DNA from 2 places in the Streptomyces sp. NPDC028368 genome. Region 1 is predicted to be linked to the other one. Evidence: riboswitches for the same ligand, from Rfam matches in the RefSeq annotation. Region 1 holds a riboswitch; the other holds the start of a gene.
The links. A riboswitch is a leader RNA that binds a small molecule or an ion and turns the genes downstream of it on or off. The one in region 1 is predicted to bind glycine.
Positions count from the first base shown of each region.

Region 2: it holds a riboswitch for glycine, as region 1 does, so the genes downstream of both, gcvP (aminomethyl-transferring glycine dehydrogenase) here and gcvT (glycine cleavage system aminomethyltransferase GcvT) in region 1, are expected to answer to the same signal.

Region 1 covers NZ_JBVHTY010000011.1:12,301-19,204, reverse strand. Annotated here, with positions in the region: gene ACZ4S3_RS24590 (enhanced serine sensitivity protein SseB C-terminal domain-containing protein) at 1-623, opposite strand, end outside; gene ACZ4S3_RS24585 (enhanced serine sensitivity protein SseB) at 686-1,504, opposite strand; gene ACZ4S3_RS24580 (AAA family ATPase) at 1,596-2,240, opposite strand; glycine riboswitch at 2,521-2,616, shown strand; glycine riboswitch at 2,617-2,725, shown strand; gene gcvT (glycine cleavage system aminomethyltransferase GcvT) at 2,759-3,886, shown strand; gene gcvH (glycine cleavage system protein GcvH) at 4,044-4,421, shown strand; gene glyA (serine hydroxymethyltransferase) at 4,525-5,784, shown strand; gene ACZ4S3_RS24560 (L-serine ammonia-lyase) at 6,572-6,904, shown strand, end outside.
Region 2 covers NZ_JBVHTY010000038.1:8,907-15,810, forward strand. Annotated here, with positions in the region: gene ACZ4S3_RS40055 (DNA polymerase IV) at 1-1,413, shown strand, start outside; gene ACZ4S3_RS40060 (PRC-barrel domain-containing protein) at 1,323-1,706, opposite strand; glycine riboswitch at 1,822-1,919, shown strand; gene gcvP (aminomethyl-transferring glycine dehydrogenase) at 2,107-4,992, shown strand; gene ACZ4S3_RS40070 (DUF5999 family protein) at 5,079-5,279, opposite strand; gene ACZ4S3_RS40075 (hypothetical protein) at 5,580-6,173, opposite strand; gene ACZ4S3_RS40080 (glutamate-cysteine ligase family protein) at 6,767-6,904, shown strand, end outside.

The sequences.
Region 1 (6,904 bases):
CCGATCGACTGCTGAATCATCAGCCGCACCGAGTCCACCGCCTGCTGCCCGGTGTCGTACAGATCCAGGCCGATCGCCAGATACGGGGCACCCAGCGCGGGTTGCACCCAAGCCCGGCGCAACGACCGCACAGCGGGCGTCCGATGGGCATTCTGCGCGAGCAGGGCATAGAACTGCGGAATGTCGATGACCGGTTCGGAGATCCGCAGCGGCCCGGCGGGCAGCCGGTCGAGGCCGCCGGCGATCCGGCGCAGATCCAGCCACGGAATACCGACGCCGCCGCCGGGGGCATGCGGGTTCAGCCACAGACCCCAGCGGTCGGGGAAGAGCGCGGCGGCGATCTCGGGGCCGGTGACGAGCTCGTGGTCGCGGTTCCAGCCGGACGCGGCGAGCTCGGCGGCGGAGGTCACACAGGGCGCATAGCCCAGGCCCTCGACCTCCATGTTTCCGTACTGCGCATCGGGCATCCCGGCGCGGCCCTGCCACAGCAGCATCCAGACCTGGCCGGCGGCGAGCGCCTGCAGCAGCGCCTCATAGGCGTCGTAGCGGCCGGGCGAGACCTGCTGCAGCGCCTGTTCGACCTGACCGGCCGCCGCCGCTCCCTGATGCGCACCCGCGCTCACGTGGTCCGTCCCTTCTCATCGGCAGGGCACGTGTGGGTGCGCCCGCCCGTCATCCAACCAGCTTACGAGTGGTCCCGGGAGTAGAAGGGCCGCACGCGCTCCAGCATCCAGTCGGCGACGGGATCACCCTGGGCGATGTCGAGCATGACCAGCTGTACGGGCCAGGGCACCGGCACCGCGCCGAGCGCACGTCCGAGGGCATCCAGGGCCGCCTGGCGGGCGGTGCCGTCGTGCAGCGCGGAGAGGTCGGCCGCCATCTGAACACCGACGAACAGTGTGGGCGTGTCGCCCTCGACACTTGCCAGGGCACGCCGGGCAGTCAGGACAATTCCGGCACCGGAGAACTCCAGTCCGGCCGCGGCCAGGAAGTCCACCGGCTCCTCCTGCCAGTCCGGCTCGAAGAGCCGCACCCGGCCGCCGCTCGGCAGACCGCCGTCCGCCTCCGCACGCCCCGCCCGGCACAGTTCGGCCACCGCGAGCGGCGGCAGCGGGACGCCGATGGTGCCGTCCGGGTTGACCGCGATCCCCAGCTTCGGCGGCAGGCCGCGGGCGAACTCCCGGGCCGGGGCGACGGTGAAGGACATATGCGACCCGACGGCCTTCATGAACTCCTGCTCGGAGCTGAAGACCGGAACGTATGCCACGCCCTCGATCTCGACCGTGGGCAGATCCAGTCCGCGCCCGCCCGGCCCCGCGTACTCCGGTCCGCCGCCGTTGGGCAGCGGCACCCACACCCGGCTGCGCCCCAGGACCTCCACGATCCGGCCACCCGCGCCCGGGTGCCCGACCGCGGCCGAGAGCACTTCTTCCAACTCGTTCGCAGGCCAGGCCAGCTGCGGTATTCCCTGCTCCGGAAAGTTCCCCTGCTCCGGAAATGTCATCTGCATCCACCCGTTCCGAACCGCGCCATCTGGCCAACGACCCTAGACGAGAAACCGGGAGGCGGGACGTGCGGGGCAGGGGCCCGCCGGCTCAGTCGAAACCGACCGTCTCCAGCACGGTCGCCGCGCGCCGGTCCAGCAGCACCACCGAGCCGAACCCGCGCGGCAGCCGCCCCGACTCGGCCGCACCGACCAGCCGGCCCACCGCACCCCGGTGCCGCGCGAAGGCATAGCCCGAAACCCCGCGCCCCCGCGACCGCTGGCCGGACAGCGCCACCCGGGGCGGCACATCCAGCAGCACCAGATGCAGCCCACGGCCGTCGCGCCGGGCCGCCCGCGCGATCCACCGGCGCACCCAGGCGAGCGTCCCGCAGTCGTGCACCACCACGCTGGCACCGGAACGCAGCGCCCGGCGCAGCCCGAGGTAGTGCGCGGCCCGGACCAGCGGACGGTAGAGCCCGTACGGCAGCCGGCGCAGCCTGCCCCGCTCCCAGCGCTCGCGCACGTCCTGCGAATCGATGCGGTGCACCGCGGCGCCCCGCGCGTCCAGCGACGGCACGATGCGGTGCATCAGGGTGCTCTTGCCGCTGCCGGGCAGCCCGGAGACCACCACCAGATCGCCCGCCGGGAAGCGCATCTCCACCGGGGCGCGGCCGGCGCCCCGCAGGTCCACGACGCCGGCGCCGCGGCCGGGCCGTACGACATTCCTCGGCGCGCGCCGAGGACGGCGCGCCACGGCCGGCGGTCCCTGGGGAGCGACCCCTGACGTTGTCGCGAATGCGGCTTCGCTGTGCACCGTGATCGCCCCTCCCGGTCCGGTTCGGGTCCGTTCGGTCCCGTCCCCTCCCCGCAGAGTGTCAAGAAAAGGTAATGCCCTTCAAGGCGATTGCCGGATCTGCCCACGTCGTGACCGGGTGACGGCCACCCCTCCTCCATCCGGCGATCCCGTGCAATGATGTCGGCGCCACGTGCGCACCTCTGCTCACCTGTGCACAGCCAACTGCATACCGGCCGCTTGAATCCGCGCGGGAGAGTCCCCGGCCGCCACGGCGGGGCGCCGAAGGAGCAAGTCCTCCCTTGAATCTCTCAGGCCCCTATACCGCGCGGGCGAGGCAGATCTGAAAAGCGAGCCGCAGCGGTGCGGCTCCACCCAAGGTGCAAACCGGGTCCGTTCGCGGGATCCCGGTGAACCTCTCAGGTTCCGATGACAGATGGGGAGAACGTCTTGTCACCCATGCCTGGGAGCCCAGAACCATGACTGATGCCCCCCGCCGCACCGCGCTGGATGAAACCCATCGCGCGCTCGGCGCGACCATGACCGACTTCGCCGGCTGGGACATGCCGCTGCGTTACGGCAGCGAGCGCGACGAACACGTCGCCGTCCGCACCCGCGCCGGTCTCTTCGACCTCTCCCACATGGGCGAGATCACCGTCACCGGACCGCAGGCCGCCGACCTCCTCGACTACGCGCTGGTGGGCAACATCGGCGGAGTCAAGACCGGCCGTGCCCGCTACACCATGATCTGCGATGCGCAGGGCGGCATCCTCGACGACCTGATCGTCTACCGCCTGGCCGACCAGGAGTACATGGTCGTCGCCAACGCCTCCAACGCCCAGGTGGTGCTGGACGCGCTGATGCAGCGGCAGGCCGGTTTCGACGCCGCGGTCCGCGACGACCGGGACGCGTACGCCCTGCTCGCCGTCCAGGGACCGGAGTCCCCCGGCATCCTCAAGCGCCTGACCGACGCCGATCTGGACGGCCTCAAGTACTACGCGGGCCTGCCGGGCACCGTCGCCGGTGTCCCGGCACTGATCGCCCGTACCGGCTACACCGGCGAGGACGGCTTCGAGCTGTTCGTACGGCCCGCGGACGCGGTCGCCCTCTGGGAGGCGCTGACCGAGGCGGGCAAGGACGCCGGGCTGGTCCCGTGCGGGCTCTCCTGCCGCGACACGCTGCGTCTGGAGGCGGGCATGCCGCTGTACGGGCACGAGCTGACCACCGCGACCACGCCGTTCGACGCGGGCCTGGGCCGGGTCGTGAAATTCGAGAAGACCACCAACAACGGTGACTTCGTGGGCCGGGGCGCGCTGACGGCGGCCGCCGAGCGCGCCGAGGTCACCCCGCCGCGCAAGCTGGTCGGACTGATCGCCGAGGGGCGCCGGGTGCCGCGCGCCGGTTACCAGGTCGTCGCGGCCGACGGCACGGTCATCGGCGAGGTCACCTCCGGGGCACCCTCCCCCACCCTGGGCAAGCCGCTCGCCATCGCCTACGTGGACGCGGCCTACGCCACGCCGGGCACCGAGGGTGTGGCCGTGGACATCCGTGGAAGCCATGAGCCGTACGAGGTCGTCGCGCTGCCCTTCTACAAGCGCCAGAAGTAAGCGCCGGAAGCAAGCAGCGGAAGTCAGCGGCGGATGTCAGCGTCCGACGTTCTGACGTAACGGTTCACCACGGGAGCGGCACCCGCTGCCGTCTCACTGTGCAAGACGCGCCAGACCCCTTTCACGATCACACCTTCGCGTACAGGAGAATCGAGCCATGAGCAACCCCCAGCAGCTGCGCTACAGCAAGGAGCACGAGTGGCTGTCGGCCGCCGACAACGGCGTGTCGACGGTCGGTATCACCGAGCACGCCGCCAACGCGCTCGGCGATGTCGTCTACGTGGACCTGCCCGAGGTCGGCACGGCGATCACGGCGGGCGAGACCTGCGGTGAGCTGGAGTCCACCAAGTCGGTCAGCGATCTCTACGCGCCCGTCGACGGCGAGATCGTGGAGACCAACGAGGACGTCGTCGCCGACCCCTCGCTGGTGAACTCCGCCCCGTTCGAGGGCGGTTGGCTGTTCAAGGTGAAGATCAGCGGCGAGCCGGGCGACCTGCTCTCGGCCGACGAGTACGCCGCCTTCGTCCAGGGCTGAGGCCTCCCGGCCCTTCCCCGTCCCTGCCGCCGCCCGCGTGGAAGCTCTCCCGGACTCCGTCCGGGGGGACCCCCATCGAGCCCCCTGACTCCAGGAAAGACTCATGTCGCTTCTCAACAGCTCCCTCCATGAGCTCGACCCCGACGTCGCCGCCGCCGTCGACGCCGAGCTCCACCGCCAGCAGTCCACCCTCGAGATGATCGCGTCGGAGAACTTCGCTCCCGTCGCCGTCATGGAGGCCCAGGGCTCCGTCCTCACCAACAAGTACGCCGAGGGCTACCCCGGCCGCCGCTACTACGGCGGCTGCGAGCACGTCGATGTCGTCGAGCAGATCGCCATCGACCGCATCAAGGCGCTCTTCGGCGCCGAGGCCGCCAACGTCCAGCCGCACTCCGGTGCGCAGGCCAACGCCGCGGCGATGTTCGCGCTGATCAAGCCGGGCGACACCATCCTGGGTCTGAACCTCGCGCACGGCGGGCACCTGACCCACGGCATGAAGATCAACTTCTCCGGCAAGCTCTACAACGTGGTGCCCTACCACGTCGACGAGAAGACCAACCTGGTCGACATGGAAGAGGTCGAGCGCCTCGCCAAGGAGCACCGCCCGAAGCTGATCGTCGCCGGCTGGTCCGCGTACCCGCGCCAGCTGGACTTCGCCGAGTTCCGCCGCATCGCCGACGAGGTCGGCGCGTACCTGATGGTGGACATGGCGCACTTCGCCGGCCTGGTGGCCGCGGGCCTGCACCCCTCCCCGGTGCCGCACGCCCACGTCGTCACCACCACCACCCACAAGACGCTGGGCGGCCCCCGCGGCGGCGTCATCCTCTCCACCCAGGAACTCGCCAAGAAGATCAACTCGGCGGTCTTCCCGGGTCAGCAGGGTGGCCCGCTGGAGCACGTCATCGCGGCCAAGGCGGTCTCCTTCAAGGTCGCGGCGTCCGAGGAGTTCAAGGAGCGCCAGCAGCGCACCCTGGACGGCGCCCGCATCCTCGCCGAGCGCCTGATCCAGCCGGACGTCACCGAGGTCGGCGTCTCCGTCCTCTCCGGCGGCACCGACGTCCACCTGGTCCTGGTCGACCTGCGCAACAGCGACCTGGACGGTCAGCAGGCCGAGGACCGCCTCCACGAGGTCGGCATCACGGTCAACCGCAACGCCATCCCGAACGACCCCCGCCCCCCGATGGTCACCTCCGGCCTGCGCATCGGCACCCCCGCGCTGGCCACCCGCGGCTTCACGGCCGAGGACTTCCGCGAGGTCGCCGACATCATCGCCGAGGCGCTCAAGCCGTCGTACGACGTCGAGTCGCTGAAGGCCCGGGTCACGGCACTGGCGGAGAAGTACCCGCTGTACCCGTCCCTGTGACGCGATTCACCGCGCTCGGCACGGTGCCGCTCGACACGGTGCCACTCGGCACGGTGCCGCTCGCCGCGTAATGCACTGAGTCCGGTCACCGATCAGCCGCTGAGTCAATCAGTCGGTCACGGAGTCAGCGACTGACTGACTGACCGACTCGGTGACTGCGTCATTCAGTGCATCGCGCGGCGCCCGCCAACACCAAAGCCCGTCACTCTCCGCCAGAACTCCACAGGAACTGATTACACTCCGTAATCGTTGCTGGAGTAGGAAGGAGGCGACGGGCAAGGCACACCGTGCGGGCGAGAGACGAGGCACACAGCGCGCATCCGCCAGGGCGTGGCGACATATACGCCCTGCGCGATGCGCAGGACCGCCCTTGGCGATGCGCCAGTACCGGTCCCGGGACCGGGTCGGCGCGCCGCGGGATGCGGTGCCGCACGGCGGAGCACCGTGGAGTGCAGCACGGGATGCGCTCCACGGCGCAGGGCGCCAGCCGTGGGTCCGGGACCGGACACCGGTCCCGGACCCCCAGGCCCCGCCGCCCCGCCGGTCTGCCGGTCTGCTCGTGCCCGTCCCCCACCCCGCCCCCGCCCCCTCGCTGCAAGGCCGCGCCATCTGCCGTTATCCGTGATGACGGCCACCTGACGATTCGCGTCCGTAGGCCCATGCCGCCATCCGGGTTACGCTCAAAAGTCGGCGCAGAAACGTGCCTGCTGCCGTATGGGCTCCACCCCCGCCCCCACAGCTCCGCCGCTCCACCATCCATCACGAGCAGACAAGGGAGTCCGCCACCGTGGCCATCTCCGTCTTCGACCTCTTCTCCATCGGCATCGGCCCCTCCAGCTCCCACACCGTCGGCCCGATGCGCGCCGCCCGCATGTTCGTCGGCCGGCTCAAGAAGGACGGTCTGCTCGCCCAGACGACCTCCATACGCGCCGAGCTCTTCGGCTCCCTCGGTGCCACCGGCCACGGCCACGGCACGCCCAAGGCCGTACTGCTGGGCCTGGAGGGGCACTCCCCGCGCACGGTCGATGTGGAGACCGCCGACGACCAGGTGGAGCGCATCCGCAGCACCGGCCGCCTGCGCCTGCTCGGCGAGGAGATCGGTGCCGCCCACGAGATCGAC
Region 2 (6,904 bases), on a different contig from region 1:
TTCTTTGCGGCCGCCGAGCAGGCGGCCAAGCCGAGCCTGCGCGGCAAGCCCGTGATCGTCGGCGGGATCGGGCCGCGCGGGGTGGTCGCCACGGCGTCGTACGAAGCACGGGTCTTCGGGATCCGCTCCGCCATGCCGACCGCGCAGGCGCGTCGACTGTGTCCCAACGCCGCCTATCTCAGTCCGCGTTTCGAGCTGTACCGCCAGGTGAGTGACAAGGTGATGGAGCTGCTGCATGCGCTGTCGCCGCTGGTGGAGCCGCTGAGCCTGGACGAGGCGTTCGTGGACCTGGAGGCGGGCGGTGTCGCGGCCGAGGTGGGTGCCGTACGGGGCGTGGGGGAGCGGCTGCGGCGGGAGATACGGGAGGCCACGGGGCTGACCGGCTCGGTGGGGCTCGCCGGGGCCAAGATGCTGGCGAAGATCGCGTCCGAGGCGGCGAAGCCGGACGGCCTGGTGGTGATCGAGCCCGGCACGGAGCGGGAGCTGCTGGGGCCGATGCCGGTGCGGACGCTGCCCGGGGTGGGGCCGGCGACGGCCGAGGCGCTGCGCCGGGCCGGGATCCACACCGTCGCGGAGACCGCGGAGGCGGGGCAGGACGAGCTGGTGCGGCTGCTGGGGAAGTCGCATGGGGCCGGGCTGCATGCGATGGCGCTGGGGCAGGACGACCGCCCGGTGGTGGCCGAGCGGGATGCGAAGTCCGTTTCGGTCGAGGACACCTTCGAGGTCGATCTGACCGACCGGACGCGGGTGCGGGCCGAGCTGGTGCGGCTGGCCGAGCGCTGTGTGCAGCGGCTGCGGGCGGCCGGGCGGTCCGGGCGCACGGTGGTGATCAAGGTGCGTAACTACGACTTCTCGACGCTGACCAGGTCGGAGACGCTGCGCGGGCCCACGGACGACCCCGCGGTCGTACGGGAGGCGGTGGCGCGGCTGCTGGAGACGGTGGACACCACGGGCGGGGTGCGGCTCCTCGGCGTGGGGGTCAGCGGGCTGGCCGATTTCACGCAGGAGGATCTGTTCGCCCAGTTCGCGACGGAGCAGGAGGCCGAGGAGGCGGCGGCCAGGGCCGCGGCGGAGCCGGTGGCGGATGCGGCGGGGGAGCCGGAGACGGCGGAGGAGCGGCCGCGGCGCTGGCATCCGGGGCTCGATGTGGTGCACGACGAATTCGGCAGCGGCTGGGTGCAGGGCAGCGGGGTGGGGAGGGTGACCGTACGTTTTGAACAGCCGTGGTCCGCACCGGGGAGGGTGCGGACCTTTGCCGTCGATGACCCGGCGCTGCGGCCGGGGGAACCATTGCCGCTGGTGGGCGGGGCGCCTGCGGGTGCTCAGTCCTCGGAGCCGGCGACCCGGCCGAAGTCCTTGTCGCCCGAGGGCGGGCGGGGGTCGGAGGCGGGGGAGGAGATATCCAGTCGGTAATGGTGGTACAGCTGGAGTTCCTGCTCGGGGGAGAGATGGCGGCCCACCCCGAAGTCCGGGGCATCCTTGATCAGCTTGCGGTCGTAGGGGATCTGCAGCCCCTCATCGCCCAGCTCGCTCGGTTCCAGGGGGACGAACGCATCCCGGCTGAAGAGGCCGGTACGCACCGCAGCCCACTCCGGCTCGCCTGTCGCGTCATCGAGATATACCTCGTCAATGGTCCCGATCTTGGTGCCGTTCCGGTCGAACGCTTTGCGGCCGATCAGGCTCCGGGGATCGATATCTGTGTGCACAGCCCCTCCTTCGTGGTCGCAACGGCATTGTGACAACTACCAAACGGCACATTTCATGCCCTGGCCACTCGAGGGTTCCCTCTTGAGGTGCGCTGGTAGGCTGACGGATGGCCGCTGACCCCATGCGGGAGAGTCCCTTGCCGTTCGCGGCGGGGGCGCCGAAGGAGCAAATCCTCCCCGGAATCTCTCAGGCATCCGTACCGCATGGACGAGGTCACTCTGGAAAGCAGGGCGGGCCGCGGACGGCATGGTGCCGGGCCCCTCCTCACCGACGGTGAAAGCCGGCCCGCAGCCCGCGGCCCGGTGAAGCTCTCAGGTTGAGATGACAGAGGGGGAGGCCGTCCGGGCACCAGCGCCTTGGTGCCCCTCGTAGGTCGCAATGACCAGGAGGCCCCCGCAGATGACCACCAATCGCATCTCCTTGACCGAGCTGGAGCGCGGCACCCCCTTCGAGCGTCGGCACGTCGGTCCCGACCACGAGGCGCAGGCCAAGATGCTCGCGCAGGTCGGCTTCGGATCGCTGGACGATCTCACCGACACCGCCGTACCCGACGTGATCAAGAGCGCGGAGGCGCTCGGCCTGCCGCAGGCCCGTACGGAGGCCGAGGTGCTCAAGGAGCTGCGCGGCCTCGCGGACCGTAACCAGGTCCTCGCCTCCATGATCGGACTCGGTTACTACGGCACGTTCACCCCGCCGGTGATCCTGCGCAACGTCATGGAGAACCCCTCCTGGTACACGGCCTACACGCCCTACCAGCCGGAAATCTCGCAGGGCCGTCTGGAGGCGCTGCTGAACTTCCAGACCATGGTCGCCGACCTGACCGGCCTGCCGACCTCCGGTGCCTCCCTGCTGGACGAGGGCACCGCCGCGGCCGAGGCCATGGCGCTCTCCCGCCGTATCGGCAAGGTCAAGGAGGGCGTCTTCCTGGTCGACGCGGACTGTCTGCCGCAGACCGTCGCGGTGATCCAGACCCGCGCCGAGCCGACCGGCGTCGAGGTCGTCGTCGCGGACCTGAGCGACGGCATCCCCGCCGAGATCGCCGAGCGCGGCGTCTTCGGCGTGCTGCTGCAGTACCCGGGTGCCTCCGGCGCGGTGCGTGACCCGCGCGCCGTCATAGCCCAGGCCCAGGAGCTGGGCGCGGTCGTCACCGTCGCCGCCGACCTGCTCGCCCTGACGCTGCTGACCTCGCCCGGCGAGCTCGGCGCGGACATCGCGGTGGGCACCACCCAGCGCTTCGGCGTCCCGATGGGCTTCGGCGGGCCGCACGCCGGCTTCATGGCCGTACGCGACAAGTTCGCCCGCAGCCTGCCCGGCCGTCTGGTGGGCGTCTCGGTCGACGCGGACGGCAACAAGGCCTACCGCCTGGCCCTGCAGACCCGCGAGCAGCACATCCGCCGCGAGAAGGCCACCAGCAACATCTGCACCGCTCAGGTGCTGCTCGCCGTCATGGCCGGGATGTACGCCGTCTACCACGGCCCCGACGGCCTGCGGACCATCGCCCGGCGCACCCACCGCTACGCCGCCGTCCTGGCCGAGGGCCTGCGGGCCGGCGGGGTGGAGATCGTGCACGGCGCGTACTTCGACACGCTCACCGCGCGGGTGCCCGGCCGGGCCGCCGAGGTCGTCGCCAAGGCCCGCGAGGCCGGTGTGAACCTCCGCCTGGTGGACGCCGACCTGGTCGGTATCGCCTGCGACGAGACCACCGGGCGTGCGCAGCTGGCCGGTGTCTGGGGCGCCTTCGGGGTGACCGGCGACGTCGAGCAGCTGGACGCCGTCGCTGCGGAAACGTTGCCTCAGGGGCTGCTGCGCGGCGACGACTACCTTGCCCACCCGGTCTTCCACCAGCACCGTTCCGAGACCGCGATGCTGCGCTACCTGCGCACGCTGGCCGACAAGGACTACGCGCTGGACCGCGGCATGATCCCGCTCGGCTCCTGCACGATGAAGCTGAACGCCACCACCGAGATGGAGCCGGTCACCTGGCCCGAGTTCGGCCAGCTGCACCCCTTCGCACCCGCCGACCAGGCGCAGGGCTATCTGACGCTGATCCAGGAGCTGGAGGAGCGGCTCGCCACGGTCACCGGCTACGACAAGGTCTCCATCCAGCCGAACGCCGGATCGCAGGGCGAGCTGGCCGGTCTGCTGGCCGTGCGCGCCTATCACCGTGCCAACGGCGACGAGCAGCGCACCGTCTGCCTGATCCCCTCCTCGGCGCACGGCACCAACGCCGCCAGCGCCGTGATGGCCGGCATGAAGGTCGTCGTCGTCAAGACCGGCGAGGACGGCGAGGTCGACACCGACGATCTGCACGCCAAGATCGACAAGCACCGTGACGAGCTCGCGGTCCTGATGGTCACCTACCCCTCCACGCACGGCGTGTTCGAGGAGCACATCACCCAGATCTGCGCGGCGGTGCACGACGCCGGCGGCCAGGTCTACGTCGACGGTGCCAACCTCAACGCGCTGGTCGGCCTCGCCGAGCCCGGCAAGTTCGGCGGCGATGTCTCGCACCTCAACCTGCACAAGACCTTCTGCATCCCGCACGGCGGCGGCGGTCCCGGCGTCGGCCCGGTTGGCGTCCGCGCCCACCTGGCGCCGTACCTGCCCAACCACCCGCTGCAGCCCACCGCGGGCCCCGAGACGGGCGTCGGGCCGATCTCCGCGGCCCCCTGGGGCTCGGCCGGTATTCTGCCGATCTCCTGGGCGTACGTCCGCCTGATGGGCGGCGAAGGCCTCAAGCGGGCCACCCAGGTCGCGGTCCTCAGCGCCAACTACATCGCCAAGCGCCTGGAGCCGCACTACCCGGTGCTCTACACCGGCCCCGGCGGCCTGGTGGCACACGAGTGCATCATCGATGTCCGGCCGCTGACCAAGGCGACCGGCGTGAGCATCGACGATGTCGCCAAGCGGCTCATCGACTACGGGTTCCACGCGCCGACGATGTCCTTCCCGGTGGCCGGCACGCTGATGATCGAGCCGACCGAGAGCGAGGACCTGAACGAGCTGGACCGGTTCTGCGACGCGATGATCGCCATCCGCGCGGAGATCGAGAAGGTCGGTTCGGGGGAGTGGGACAAGGACGACAACCCGCTGTGCAACGCCCCGCACACCGCGTCCGCGCTCGGCGGCGACTGGGCCCACCCGTACACCCGCGAGGAGGCCGTCTTCCCGGCCGGCGTCGTGGCCGCGGAGAAGTACTGGCCGCCGGTGCGCCGTATCGACGGTGCCTTCGGTGACCGTAACCTCGTCTGCTCCTGCCCGCCGCTGGACGCGTACGACGCCTGATGCGGCCGTACGGGGTACCCCGTACAACATCAAGGGCCCTCGGCGATGTCCGCCGGGGGCCCTGTTGTACTGCCAGGGGTGGCGCGTCAGGCCACGCTGGCGACCCGCTCGGCCTGCCGGTGCGGGGCGATGACCTGTCCGTCCGGCAGCAGCTCACCGGTGTCCTCGAAGAGCAGGACGCCGTTGCACAGCAGGCTCCAGCCTTGCTCGGGGTGGTGCGCCACGGGATGAGCGGCTTCCCGGTCGCTGGAGTCTGCGGACGGGCAAGGAGGTTGGTGCTGACACATGGGAGTTGTCTTTCGCTGCGGTGTGAACGTCGTCGTGCGGCTCGATGAGGTGGTCATGGCCGCTCCCCCGTTTCCATCGGTTGAACCCAGTGTTGCCCCACGGACGGGTTTCCGCAGGGATTTCGCCGCAGTGGTACTCACTGGATAAGGACGCATCACCCGTGCGGGCGGTTCAATTGCATTCCTTCCCAAGGACGTTGGGAGTCGTGTTGACCCACTGGACCGCCCGGGTGAGCGCAAACGAGCGCCCCGCGGCCGGAAAGGGTCGCGGGGCGCTCGGCTGGGCGACGGTGTGCGCCGTCAGGCCGCCGGGGAGTCGAGCAGCGGGCCGGGCGGGGTGAGGCGCAGGGTGAGCCGGGGGAGCAGATCGGCGACCCGCTGCGGGCGGTGCGGGGCGATTCCCGGCGGGGCGGGCGCCAGCGGCACCAGCAGATCACCGGGGGCGGGCAGCCCGGCGGCGCCGTCCGAGGCGATGTCGTGATGCAGCCAGAGGGTGAGCATGTACAGCTCCGGGACGGACAGCAGCCGCGGCTGGTACGCCGTGGCCAGGGAGTCGGCCTGCTGGAGCGCCTGCTCGGTCGCGCCGACATAGGGGCCGCCGCAGAAGTGCGAGAACGTCCACCCGTCGGCCGTGAGCATCGCCTCGGCAGCCGCCACGGCGCGCTCGCCGCTGCGCACCAGGAAGCGCCATCCGGCCAGCCGGGTAAGCGGCGTGTCGCCGCCGCGGCTGACGTCGTCCCAGACGTGGACGGGCAGCGGGTGGTCGGGGCCGAGCGGACCCTGATGGGCGCGCAGGGCGGAGGTAGGGGCCTCGCGAACGGCGGTGGGCGAGCTGAGGGCGGCGAGAACGCTGCGCAGGGCGGGCGCAGGGGCAGGGGGGAGATGCAGCGGCATGGTGGGTCGCCTCTCACTTCGGAGACACGGTGAAGCCGGGCAGGTGCGGACGGCGCTGTCAGCGGGTGGGGCCAGAGCATGGCCGGCCGGCGCGGCGGCCCGTGGGTCAGCCCGCAGTGCCCCAGTGCCGGTGAGAACACCGCACCACTGGGCGCCAACTCTCTGCCTCGTCTGCGGAGTTTATACGACGTATGTTCTGAAAATGTTTCGGCTAGTTGTCTTGCGAATTTCCTGCAAGGGGGAATCCGGACCCTTCTGAAGGGTGGTTTCCGCCGCTTTGCGCAGGCCTTTGGATGCGCCACCTCGCATTTCCCTGGAGGTGTGGTAGGCCGGATCTCGTCGGTGTTTTTCACAAGAGAATTGCGGATGGCGATCGCCGCCGAGATATGCCCATGGAATGTGCCACGAGTGAACCCTGGTGTGTTCCCGGCCCGCCACCACTTCGAGCCTATCGGGACGGGCACGCCCCCGAGGCGTTATGGATCAGATTGCTGGGGCATCATCGACCGTAGCGCGTGCCCCGGTGGTGTCGGGGACGGCCCCAACCGGCCCGTGGTCGCGGGCCGTTCGCTTGATCGAGGAGGGACCCTTCGATGGGGGAGAAGGTCGCCGCGGACGGGATAGACCTGGCTGACCGGGAGCGTTATCGAAGAAAGCTGCACGAGTGTCTTGCGGGATTGCACAGGCTGCTGACGGAGCAGCGGTTCGACCGGCCCAAGAATCTCATTGGC